DNA from 3 places in the Neobacillus oceani genome. Region 1 is predicted to be linked to each of the others. Evidence: a T-box and tRNA genes for the amino acid it is inferred to sense, from the RefSeq annotation. Region 1 holds a T-box; the other regions hold tRNA genes.
What was found. A T-box is a leader RNA that pairs with one kind of tRNA and senses whether it is charged. The one in region 1 lies ahead of argS (arginine--tRNA ligase), so its partner is inferred to be a tRNA-Arg.
Positions count from the first base shown of each region.

Region 1 (4,203 bases):
TGTCCGTTGTCTTCTTCAGCAATCACGCTAAATCCAAGTTTATTTGTCCAAAAATCCACTGCGTCATCCTGGTTGCTCACATACAGCATTACCTGGCCGAGTTTACTAATCATTTACTTTTCAGCTCCCCTATAGGAATTTTTACGAACTGCTATGTATACATTCAACACTTTCCAGGCAATTCCTTCAGGAACTAATCATTTAAACCCTTTCCGTCCAGAATTTGCTGTACGTATTTTTCCACACGTGACATACGCGTTTTGGATTGTTTTGCCTGTGAAAAATAAAGAATGTATGCCCTTTGCCTTCCCGGAGTCAATGCTTCGAAAGCGGTTTTCAAGGAAGGCATTTCATCGAATTTATGTTGGAGCTCATCAGGGATGCTGTATTCCTCTGTCTTTTTAAACTCCACTTCCAACCCGGCTTTTTCCACCTCAATCGCTTCGATAATATAGTCTTTCAGGATTGGTTCCAGTTCATTTATTTCCTCGACGTTCGTGAAACGAATTTGGCGTGCCGCCTGGACATTTTCCGTTTGCTGAATTAATATCCCGTGCGGATCCTTTAACAAGGCACCTTTCGGAAAAAGAAGCGCGCAATATTCTTTAAATCCATGAATTAAGACGATGTTTTTCCCCTCAAATGTGTAACAAGGATGCATCCACTTAAAATCTTCGTCAAGCTCGCAGTCCAGTGCGATTCCTCTTAACTTCTCATATTCTTCCTCCCACTTATTTGCTTTGCGTAAAAATTCATCAACCTTAAGATTCAATTTCCCATTTGCCATCCAGGGACCTCCTCTTTTTACTTTACTATCTTTGCAGTATAGCCATTATGCTCTCTAGAAAAACGCATTGATGGAGAGATAGATACATAGAGCGGCTGTAACAGTAAAGATGCTGAAAACTATTCGGTTATACCGGAACTTTAAACCATAGGCAGTGAAAAAAGTAGCCGCCGATAGTTTGGATAGGCTTTGGAAATATTCATTCCCTGAAAAATATGAACTACTAAAAAGGATGGAACCTACTAAAGATGTAATGATCAACAGCTTAAACCAGAACGGCTCTTTTAAGAATTGCTTGAGAAAAAATTTGATTCGCATCATAATGGTGATTTCCCTTCTATAAAATCTAAGTTTTATTCATACATATGAAAAATAATTAATTGTATCACCTTTATCTTTTTATGCGATTCAGCCGAAATCAACCAAATTACCTTAGCTAACGAAGTGTTTTACCACAAAATCCTGAGCCAAAAGAAAAATCAGCCAACCCCCCATTCCTAGTCCTAGTGAAACGAATAAATGGATCGAGTTCTTTAAAGCTACTCCTATAATGACCAACATGACAACTGTCGCTGGAATACCCCACACTACTCCTAAAGCAAATTTGCTTAGTTTCTCCATATGTTCGCCTTGTATGTATAGCCATAAAATACTCAATACACTCACAATAGGTAATGCGGCAATGATTCCGCCTTGAACCGGATATCTTCTTGATATTTCAGTAATAACGGCAATAATAATAGCTGAAACAAAAATCTTAACGATTGTAAACATCCGCTGATCTCTCCTTTAATAATGAAAATGCCTCAAGGATGAGTTGTCTTTCCTCCCTACTCATATTTTCAAATAGAATATGTTTAAGTTTTTCTTCGTCAAGGCTGGAGTGCCGATGTAGTACCGCCATTCCCAAATCAGTAAGCCTTAAAATCACCTTTCGTTCATCGTCTGTGCTTCTGGTTTTATATACATACTTTTTTTCTATCAAGCGTTTAATATGTTCAGAAGCCGTGTTGTGGGACACTTGTATGGCAGTTGCGATCTCTTTAATCCCCACATCATTCTCTTTTTGAATTACTTGCAGAATCCTGATATTTTGGTGGGTAAGTTTTTCCTGGTGGTTATAGCGCAACAGATAGTATATATCCGTCCATAGTTCATTTATCTTTTTGATTTCCATATCCGTATTCACCTTAATATATCGTATTTATAGAATATATCTTATTATACGATATATAAAACAAAGAATCAAATAAAAGGAAATTTGTTGCATTTTTCAAATTAATGGCTATACTATTGATAACAAAATATAAAATTGATGATGAAGAGAGTAGTTGTTTTGCCGAAAGAAGCGAGCCAGGGATGGTGGGAGCCTGGCATGAGGCGGATAATGAAGCGCACTTCGGAGATGCTTTCCTGAAAACCAGTAGGGATGGTCGGGGATGGCCCCGTTACAAAGTCGAGTGGTTTTTTCATTGAAAAAACAAGCAGAGTGGTACCACGGGTTTGATTCCAACTCCCGTCTCTTTTAGTAGAGGCGGGAGTTTTTTATTTTTCCGGGAGGGGATCGGGATGAAGAATTTTAAGGACAGTTTTGCGGACGTTCTTTTTGAAGCGCTGGACGGACATTTGGATAAGCAGAAAATCAGTTTGATGATTGAGAAGCCGAAGTTCGAGCATATGGGTGATTTGGCGTTCCCTTGCTACGAACTGGCAAAGATTTTACGAAAATCGCCGCAAGGCATTGCTGCAGATTTGGCTGGAAAAATTGGCTCGCCATTTTTTGAAAAGATTGAAGCTGCAGGCGGATATTTGAACGCATTTCTTGAGAAGGCAACCGTTTCAGCAAGCGTGATTCAGCAGGTCCTTACTGAAAAAGAAACATACGGGGATGCAAATTTGGGCAACGGCCAGGCGATAACAATCGACTTGTCCTCGCCGAATATCGCGAAGCCTTTTTCGATGGGCCACCTACGCTCGACGGTGATTGGGAACGCCCTTGCGCTCATTTCGGAAAAATGCGGCTATCGGGCGGTCCGGATCAACCATCTCGGCGACTGGGGTACCCAATTCGGCAAGCTCATTGTCGCCTATAAGCTGTGGGGTAATGAGGAAAAAGTGAAACAGCAGCCAATTAAGGAATTATTGAAGCTGTATGTCCAATTCCATGAGGAGGCCGAAGCTAATCCGGAGCTTGAGGATATGGGGCGCCAATGGTTTAAAAAGCTTGAGGACGGGGACGGCGAAGCCCTTTCGCTATGGAAATGGTTCCGGGAAGAATCGCTCAAGGAGTTCTCCAAGATTTATGATTTGCTTGGAATTAGGTTTGATTCGACGAATGGCGAAGCTTTTTACAATGATAAAATGGACCGCGTTGTCGAGCTGCTTAAAGAAAAGAAGCTTCTCATCAAATCGGATGGCGCCCAGGTCGTTCAGCTCGAGGACCTTCCTCCCTGCCTAATAAAAAAGAAGGACGGCACGACCCTTTACGCAACACGTGATTTGGCTGCTGCCATTTACCGCCACGAAACGTACGGATCCGTTCAATCGCTGTACGTGGTCGGGAATGAGCAGTCACTCCATTTCAAACAATTGTTTTCCGTTCTGGAAAAGATGGGCTTTACATGGGCAGGCGGATTGGTGCACATTCCGTTTGGAATGATGCTGAAGGATGGTAAGAAAATGTCGACCCGGAAAGGGAAGGTCGTTTTGCTTGAGGAGGTATTGCATGAAGCCATTTCATTGGCACTTGAGGACATCCTGAAGAAAAATCCGAATCTCCCCGCGAAGGAAGAAGTTGCCCGCCAGGTTGGCACCGGGGCTGTGATTTTCCACGACCTGAAAAATTTCCGGATGAACGACATTGAATTCTCATTGGAAGACATGCTGCGCTTCGAAGGCGAAACCGGGCCGTATGTCCAATACACCCATGCCCGCGCTTCCTCGCTTTTACGAAAAGGGAAGTTTGCCGAGAGCAGCGGGGATATTCAGATTGGGGACCCCGAAGCATGGCCGGTCGTTACCACTTTGATGGCCTTCCCGGAAGCGGTAAAACGCGCATTCGCTGAATACGATCCTTCTCAAATCGCCAAATACGTTATCGAACTTTCGCGGGCATTCAATAAATATTACGCATCGGTCCGTTTCCTCGAGGAAAGCAGCCAGAAGCAGGCGCGCCTATCGCTTGTTTATTCCGTTACAATTGTCCTGAAGGAAGGACTGCGGCTGCTGGGGATTCAGGCACCGGAGGAGATGTAGGTTAGAAAAAGGAAATGCTTAGATTGATACAGGGCATTTCCTTTTTTTATGAAGGTAAGAGTCATTGTATTGAAGGAGTAAACTACCCCTCGTTGGTTGGCATTTGTCAGCCGCCTTCTATACAAGTTGATGAAGAACTTCCAACGGTAGAGTTTAATTCT
Region 1 covers NZ_CP143543.1:3,893,153-3,897,355, forward strand. The annotation lists gene V1499_RS19740 (VOC family protein) at 1-113, opposite strand, end outside; gene V1499_RS19745 (YdeI/OmpD-associated family protein) at 194-787, opposite strand; gene V1499_RS19750 (DUF3147 family protein) at 1,220-1,561, opposite strand; gene V1499_RS19755 (MarR family winged helix-turn-helix transcriptional regulator) at 1,545-1,964, opposite strand; T-box leader at 2,094-2,314, shown strand; gene argS (arginine--tRNA ligase) at 2,357-4,042, shown strand; gene V1499_RS19765 (hypothetical protein) at 4,149-4,203, opposite strand, start outside.

Region 2 (4,203 bases), 170 kb from region 1:
AGGTCCGGCAATAATCTTTTTTGGATATCTAATAACGAGTGCATGAGCTGCAACTCCTTCTTGCAAATTAGCGGAGCATAGCAGAATCTCTCCCAAGGTACTGGGACGTTTTTTGTCCCGCTATGACAAATTATGTCCCACTTGTCGCAAAAAAAATCACCCTGTTCGCACTTATTTTAACAGGAGTGATTTTCACATTCAACTAAAATGATTGGATTGGCTATTTTTTATGAACGAAACTAAATACTGCTTTTCAATGATTCCGTATCCAGCTTCAATTCCATCAACAAGGATGACCGGTATCATCAGCCCATATTCCTCGGTCAACTCGTCGCTAGACCCAATATCAATTTCCTCAAGCTCGAACGCGATGGACTCGCGGATTTCAAGCAAATCCTCCTTCGCCTTTTCGCAAAGCGGGCAGCGGCTCCTAGTATAGAAAGTAACTTTCGGTTTCAACTCAATCATCCTTTATTAAAATCGTTTCCGTTTTGAAGAAGAGGCGATTCCCAGTTGTTCCCGATACTTGGCCACGGTCCTTCTCGAAATGACAAGCCCCTCGTTCTTCTTTAGCATATTGGTGATCTCTTGGTCTGAAACTGGCTGCCTCTTGTCCTCATGCCCGATAATCGCAGCGATCAATTTTTTCACCTGGGCCGAGGATGCACTGCTGTCCGAGACAGTGCCGATTCCGGAAGAGAAAAACGACTTCAGTTCAAAGGTGCCAAATGGCGTCCCGAGGTATTTTTCACGGACAGCGCGGCTGACGGTCGATTCATGGATATCCAAGCAATCAGCAACTTCCTTCATCGTAAGCGGCATCAGCTGCCCCTTCGCTTCCGCAAAAAAGTACGGCTGCTTTTCAATTATTTTCCCAGCCACTTTTAAAATTGTATCGTTCCGCTGCCTGATACTTTTTGCAAGCCATTGGTAATCCTGGTATTTTTCCTGCAGAAATTTGATTGCCTGCTCATCGCCGCTTGACGTTAGTGAATGGAACATATCGTCGTTAAAGCCGATTGCCGGGAGATTTCCTTCAACAAGATGGACGCGCCATTGCCCATTCACGCAATCCGCCACCACGTCTGGAACAAGATAAGCAGCTCTTTCCTGATAAAAATCAGCCCCGGGCCTTGGGTTTAATTTTTGCATAAGGTCATATATTCCCTGTATTTCCTTGAGGCTTACCTTTAATTCCTTCGCAAGCTTCTTCCACTTTTTTTCCGCAAATTCGGAAAAGAATCCTTTTACGATCACATGGGCCAAAGGAGATCCTTCACCATTTCTATCAAGTTGAAGGAGGAGGCATTCCTGCAGGTTTCTCGCGCCTATTCCTGGCGGGTCCAGCTGCTGAATTTCCCACAGGCACTCTTCCACCTTTGCTGGGCTTGCATTCGAAATGACAGCGATTTCATTTATATCTCCACGGAAATAACCATTTTCATCTATATTCAATATAACCTGGCGTATAAGTTTTTGTTCGTCTTTTTGAAAGCGCCCGGGCTTCAGCTGGGAAAGAAGATGTTCCTCAAGCGTCGTCCCCGTCTCCGATGCAATTCCATTTATATCGTTTTGTTTTTCTCTGTAGGTTGTTTTCCTTGGACGGTCTTTCGACTGCCCGGAAGGCATGACTTCAAGCAGGGGATTTTCAAGCGCCCTTGCTTCCAGAAAGCTCGCCAGCTCCTGGGCACTATATTGGAGCAGGGCAATTGCCTGGGACAATTCCTGCGTCATTGACAATCTTGTCTGCTGCTGTTGCAAAAGTCCAATCCTCATGTTCATCTGCTTACCCCCCGCCTTCTATTTTACATGAAAATCGGTGGTTTGGGTTATAGCCAAAAAAACTTGGCAAGGTTTTTGGGAAAAGAATTGTCTTCCCTTTCCGGGGCCAGTGGCGCGCAACGCGATACCGAGGTTAATAGTACAAAAAAAATCAACGGCCCCGAGTCAGGAACCGTTGATTTTTTAAAAAGTAGCGCCCTCGTCAGGACTCGAACCCGAATTTCAAGAACCGGAATCTTGCGTGCTATCCGTTGCACCACGAGGGCATATTTTTGCATCACAATTTCATATTATAGTGGAAACCAATCATCTTTGCAAGCACAGATTATGTTTAAAATGGGGAACGTTGGGTAAGATGGCTAACATGGAAAAAGTTCGAACAAAACCTTATCTATTGAGCGATTCGTTTGACCTTTATTGACCATCATTGTATGATACTTACATAAGGAAATCTTAAAATGTTTCTTAAGGAGGCAGTCTTATGAATTTGATCCCTACAGTCATTGAACAAACAAATCGGGGCGAGCGAGCATATGATATATATTCACGCCTGTTAAAAGACCGGATTATTATGCTTGGGAGCGGAATTGACGACCATGTTGCCAACTCGATCGTCGCCCAGCTCCTGTTCCTTGAGGCGGAAAACCCTGAAAAGGACATCTCCATCTACATCAACTCCCCAGGCGGCAGCATCACGGCGGGGATGGCCATTTATGATACGATGCAGTTCATAAAGCCGGATGTCCAAACCATCTGCATCGGCATGGCGGCATCCATGGGTGCGTTCCTTCTTGCAGCCGGAACAAAAGGCAAGCGTTACGCCCTTCCGAATGCTGAAGTAATGATCCACCAGCCGTTAGGAGGCGCGCAAGGCCAGGCAACCGAAATCGAAATCGCCGCCAAGCGGATTCTGTTCCTTCGTGAGAAGCTGAACACCATCCTTTCCGAGCGTACTGGCCAGCCGCTTGAAGTAATCGCAAGGGATACAGACCGCGACAACTTCATGACTGCAGAGCGCGCTAAAGAATACGGCCTCGTCGACCATATCATCACTCGTAATATTGTTGAAGAGAAAAAAGATAAATAATACTCGTTGTGATTGCAGCCCGTTTCCGATTGGAGGCGGGCTGTTGTGGTGGTGATGGGATACAACAGACTGCTACTTTACGATTTCGATATTTAGCGCCCTTGCCTGTGAGGGAAGCGATGTATCTATTCCTCCGTCAACCCAGACGACCACTTCCTCCCTTACTGTAGCGATCAATTTTCCCATGGATAGGCAGCGTAACCCATACGAGACCTACTTCTCCATCCTCAATCAAAATTCGGTTTTCATCACTATCTACTTCTTGAATTACTCCTTTTAAATCGGACTGGCCTTTAACTGCTTCTTTACTGTCTTTACAGCCTGCTAAAATCATAAATAAAACTATAATCGAAACCATCCAAATCCTCAAGGCGGGTTCTCCCTTCTCCGCATTTAAGAATTAGACGTCCTTAGTCACCCTTCGATTACACTCTGGGCGTCACCAACACATATCCGTAAAAAAAAAACGGACCCGTTCACTCCAGAACGAATCCGCTTTCAAAAAATTCAATCTTCTTTCGAAACATACTGTGCGAGTGCTTCGACGGCGGCGTTATCATCGGGGCCATCGGCCGCAATGGTGATAACCGCTCCCGAGCTGACAGCCAGGCTCATTAGGCCCATAATACTCTTTGCATTCACTTTCTTGCCGTCCTTCAGTAAAAAGACATCCGCTGAAAAACGGTTAGCCTCCTGTACGAACTGGGCAGCCGGCCGCGCCTGGAGGCCGGTTTTCAATTTTACTTCCACTTCTTTTTCTACCATCACATTCTTCCTCCTCTATATCTCTTTTACGGCAGCTGCCTGTTGCTGTTTCTTTCCCATTGAAGATCCTATGCGACACATCTTCCACATCGGTGGCTGTTATTTCGGCGCCTGTTCAGCTGCCCTTAGTTTCTCCGCGATTTCATCGATTTTTCGAAGGCGGTGGTTGATGCCCGATTTGCTGATGGTCCCTCCGGAAACCATTTCACCCAGCTCCTTTAGCGTCACGTCCTGGTAGGCCACTCTCAATTCCGCTATTTCCCGAAGCCTTCCTGGCAAAACTTCAAGGCCTACTGTCCGGTCGATGTAACGGATATTTTCTACCTGCCTGAGCGATGCACCAATTGTTTTGTTCAAATTGGCCGTCTCGCAGTTCACAAGCCGGTTTACAGAGTTTCTCATATCCCTGACAATCCTGACGTCCTCAAAGCGGAGGAGGGCATTGTGGGCTCCGATAATATTCAGGAATTCGGTGATTTTTTCGGCTTCCTTTAAATAGGTGATAAAGCCTTTTTTCCGTTCAAGCGTTTTGCTGTTCAACCCGAATGTATTCATCAATTCGCACAGCG
Region 2 covers NZ_CP143543.1:4,066,446-4,070,648, forward strand. The annotation lists gene V1499_RS20620 (sugar-binding transcriptional regulator) at 1-44, opposite strand, end outside; gene V1499_RS20625 (glutaredoxin family protein) at 199-459, opposite strand; gene rpoN (RNA polymerase factor sigma-54) at 475-1,782, opposite strand; tRNA gene V1499_RS20635 (tRNA-Arg) at 1,977-2,048, opposite strand; gene clpP (ATP-dependent Clp endopeptidase proteolytic subunit ClpP) at 2,264-2,869, shown strand; gene V1499_RS20645 (DUF3221 domain-containing protein) at 2,942-3,055, opposite strand; gene V1499_RS20650 (hypothetical protein) at 3,006-3,239, opposite strand; gene V1499_RS20655 (HPr family phosphocarrier protein) at 3,377-3,634, opposite strand; gene whiA (DNA-binding protein WhiA) at 3,734-4,203, opposite strand, start outside.
Region 2: it has a tRNA-Arg gene. The T-box ahead of argS (arginine--tRNA ligase) is inferred to sense a tRNA for this amino acid. The anticodon was not compared.

Region 3 (4,203 bases), 1.5 Mb from region 1:
GGGCAAGGATTATTTATCAGCATGTACTGAGGTCATTACCGGGGATTGAAACTTTTATCCAAAGCCATAAACGCTCAGAAGAAATTAAAGGAATCATCGGGATTACAACTTTATGCAAGGGGGCGGAGCGGCTTGGATTTGAGGTTTTCTCCATTTCAAATCCTTTTTACAACTGGCTAAAATGGGTAACATTCCTGCCAATTCTCCTCCTCTCAGTAAATGGCAATTCACTGCAAAGGCTTGGGAAAAAAACGCTGCCCGGTTATTTGGTCATGTCAAAGGACAAGCTAAAATTGCTATACAGCTCCACCCACGAAAAATAAGCTGCCAACGAGGGGTTGGCAGCTTTTTAGACAGCGGGGTGTGAAGCACTTTTTGCCGATGCGAGAAACAATTGATGCAAGGTAATTTCGGGTCGGCTTCCTACACGAATATTAACTCCGGTTTGTCCAAGCCCTTCGTTAATATAGAACGGCTTTCCATCGTGCCAGTGAAGGCCTTTGATCATATTCATCCTGACAAGCCGTCCCATCTTCACAAGATGATAGGCTTTCGGATAACAAATTTGCCCGCCGTGGAAGTGGCCTGAAAGCAAATAATCAAAATGGTAATTCTTCATATGGAGAACAACATTCGGGTCGTGTGTCAGAACCACGTTCATCCCGTCCTTCAACCCCTTATAGGAAGGTTCTAGTCTGCTCCGGCCTGTACTGAAATCGTCAATGCCAATAATATTGACGAGTTGCCCATTTACGATAATGTGCCTGTTTTCATTATGCAGGAGTTTGCAACCTTCCTGTTTTAGCGTGTCTTTTAAAGACTGAAGGTTTTCCCCCTTCAGGACATAGTCGTGGTTTCCCAACACCGCGTACATTCCATATTTTGCTTCCAATTTCCGCAATGCTCTTAGGTACGGAACAAGCCTTGGAATGGAACGCTTCCGATCGAGGAAGTCACCTGTGATGGCGATGAGGTCGATTTTTTCCTTTTTAACTTTTTCAAACAGTTCCTCAGGAGAAATGGAGATATTCTCAAGATGCAAATCTGAAAGCTGCAGGATGTTCAGGACTGGAACAGCGCCTGAGCCCTGTCCAATAGCAATTTTCGTGAAAACAACGTCCTTTGTATTTCTATATGCACGCCGAATGGCCCAAATAAGGAAAAACAGGGCTGCGGCGAAAATGAATAATTTCATGGAAAGTCACCTCCGTATTCGATTATACAGGCTAACTGGCCATTTAAACCTAGGGAATTGATGGTATCCCTGTGTACGCCCGGCCAGGCCAAACAGATTGAGGGATATGAATGGAACACACAGCCAACAAAAAAATCCTGTTTCTTCCCTTTTTGCAAATCCCGTCCGGTCATTACCAGGCAGCGAGAGCAATCATCGACGGTATTGCCGAAAAGCAGCCGGATGTTGAATGCGAAGTCGTGGACATCCTCTCTTATACGTTCGGGAAACTGGAGAAGGCTGTCTCCCAAATTTACTTAGGCTGGATCCATGCGTTTCCGCGGTTATACAGCATCGTGTACCGGTTGAATGTAAATACCGGAACCTCAATTGAGAAACAATTCAAGATGTATGAATGGTTATTTTTAAAGACAATGAGAAAACTGCTGGAAGAGAAAACGCCCGATCTTATCGTTTGCACACATGGACTGCCTTCCTATTTGCTGAACATCCTAAAAGGCAGGGGAGAGGTGCAAATTCCTGTAGTCAACGTTTATACTGACTATTTCATCCATCAGGTGTGGGGGAAAAAGAAAATAGATTACCATTTTGTGCCGACAAGGGAAGCCGGTGATTTTTTAGTGTCTGGCGGAGTAAACGAAGCTGGCATCTATGTGACAGGGATTCCCATTCATCCATACATACGAAAAAAAAACCTTTCTCATAGAAATAAAAACTCTTCCGGGTTATCCGTTTTGGTCACAGGAGGGAGCCTTGGCATAGGGGCCATAGAAAAAATGTTTTCGGAAATTGATGATAGAGGGGAAGTCCATTATTCCATATTATGCGGTACGAATAAAGGCTTATATGAACGGCTCAACGCGCTGAGAAAAGGAAATGTCCGGCCATTTGAATACATCCGTTGCAGGAAAGAGATGGATAAGTTATACGAGTCTGCAGACGCTATTGTGACAAAACCAGGAGGAGTTACGCTAAGTGAATGTTTGTCTAAAAGACTGCCGATTTTTATTTTCCACGCATTGCCTGGCCAGGAGGAAATCAATTTGAAAACTCTCGAAAAGCTTGGCCTTGTTATGCGCCTGGATATCGAAAGCAAGGGTGGGCAGGGAATGGAAAGCCAAATCGCAGAATTCTTTCATGACAGCAATTCCGTTAAAAAGTATGAGGACAGGGTAAACAACTATCTCGAAACATTAACAAGCAAACGTCCAGAGGATATTGTCCTGGACATATTATTCAGTAACTAAACGGCAGTGTTGAAGTTGATGCAAAATCAGCAACACGGAATGGGAAAACAAAAACCCTTGAAGACTCAAGGGTTTTTAAGCGTCCCAGAAAGGATTCGAACCTCCGACCTACAGTTTAGGAAACTGTTGCTCTATCCTACTGAGCTACTGGGACATGATATAAAAAATATAAGGTTTTCGCTCTACATTTAGGCGGCCTCAATTTGTGCGTTTCGTTATGGCACAAAAATTATTATAGCGCCAAAAGCAAAAAAGGTCAAATGGATTTTAAACTTTTTTAAAAAAACCATAACCGAAATCGTCCTTCAAAAATAATAATTGGGTTTGCATGCGGATATGAAAGATACCTAGCATTGTATACCCTCTTCGAACCGATTTTAATGGTGATTTATATTTTACCCGGGATTCGTGACAACCAAAGGGCAAAATCCGGTTTCGTTGTCACAATAAGAACGGATTCGTGACAACCTAAAGGAAAAATGCGGTTTTGTTGTCACGATAAGCGAGGATTCGTGACAACTAAAGGGCAAAATCGGGTTTCCTTGTCACGTTAAGGACGGATTCGTGACAACCAAAGGGCAAAATTGGGTTTCCTTGTCACGATAAGGACGGATTCGTGACAACCAAGGGGCAAAATCGGGTTTCGTTGTCATGATAAGCACGGATTCGTGACAACCAAGGGGCAAAATCCGATTTCGTTGTCACAATAAGCACCGATTCGTGACAACCAAAGGCCAAAATCCGGTTTCGTTGTCATGATAAGCACGGATTCATGACAACCAAAGCGCAAAATCAGGTTTCATTGTCATAATAAACCATTCTTACAATCCAAGCCCAATAGCTCCACGCCCCAAGACATCGGTTTATGGCCTGGAATGAGATTAGAGAAGTAAAAAAGGGGGCTATCCTTCCATTTGGAAAGGCCCCCGCATTCAGTTAAAAATAATTTTTGTATACTTCCGTGTTCTGTCCGCATACGGCGCAGTGGTATTCAATCTCAAGCGAGTCCTCAATGGCAAGATGCTCCGTTTCCTGCTTGCAGTTTTCGCAGTACCTGATTTCTTTTAGGTTCTCCATGATCCTGCCTCCTTTAAAAAAGTCCTCAATACTGTTTTGACCTTTTTCTGCTTGGAATAAACCCTCTTGTAAAAAAATATCCCAATACGCTGGTATGCACCAAAAAAAATTTACCGAAAAAAGGGATTTATACGAGTTAGGCGGTCTTTGTTCCTGTATAATTAGATTATGTAGAAAAAAGGAGGTCCATGAATGACAGATTTAACACATGAAAAGGCCACACATAAACGGCTTACTAGAGTCCAGGTCACGGCAAGGACGATTGGGATCTTTATAGGGGCCGTATTGACTGCGGTCGGGCTGGAAATATTTCTTGTCCCGAATAACGTCATTGATGGAGGAATTGTCGGTGTCTCCATTATGCTTTCCCACGTTACTGGCATCAGCCTCGGTTTATTTATTTTCATCCTCAATATTCCATTCTTTTATTTAGGGTACAAACAAATTGGCAAAACCTTTGCCTTTTCTACGTTGTTCGGGATTACAGCCTTATCCATTTTCACTGCCCTCTTTCATCCGGTGCCAGCGTTTACGGATGATATCTTGTTAGCGACCGTTTTTGGGGGAATGGCCGTTGGGGTTGGCGTCGGGCTTGTTATCCGATATGGAGGAGCCCTTGATGGCACGGAAATCCTGGCCATTCTGATAACGAAGAAAACACCTTTTTCTGTTGGTGAAATCATT
Region 3 covers NZ_CP143543.1:2,391,259-2,395,461, forward strand. The annotation lists gene V1499_RS11935 (YkoP family protein) at 1-323, shown strand, start outside; gene V1499_RS11940 (metallophosphoesterase) at 350-1,195, opposite strand; gene V1499_RS11945 (MGDG synthase family glycosyltransferase) at 1,306-2,442, shown strand; tRNA gene V1499_RS11950 (tRNA-Arg) at 2,523-2,596, opposite strand; gene V1499_RS11955 (hypothetical protein) at 3,379-3,519, opposite strand; gene V1499_RS11960 (YitT family protein) at 3,712-4,203, shown strand, end outside.
Region 3: it has a tRNA-Arg gene. The T-box ahead of argS (arginine--tRNA ligase) is inferred to sense a tRNA for this amino acid. The anticodon was not compared.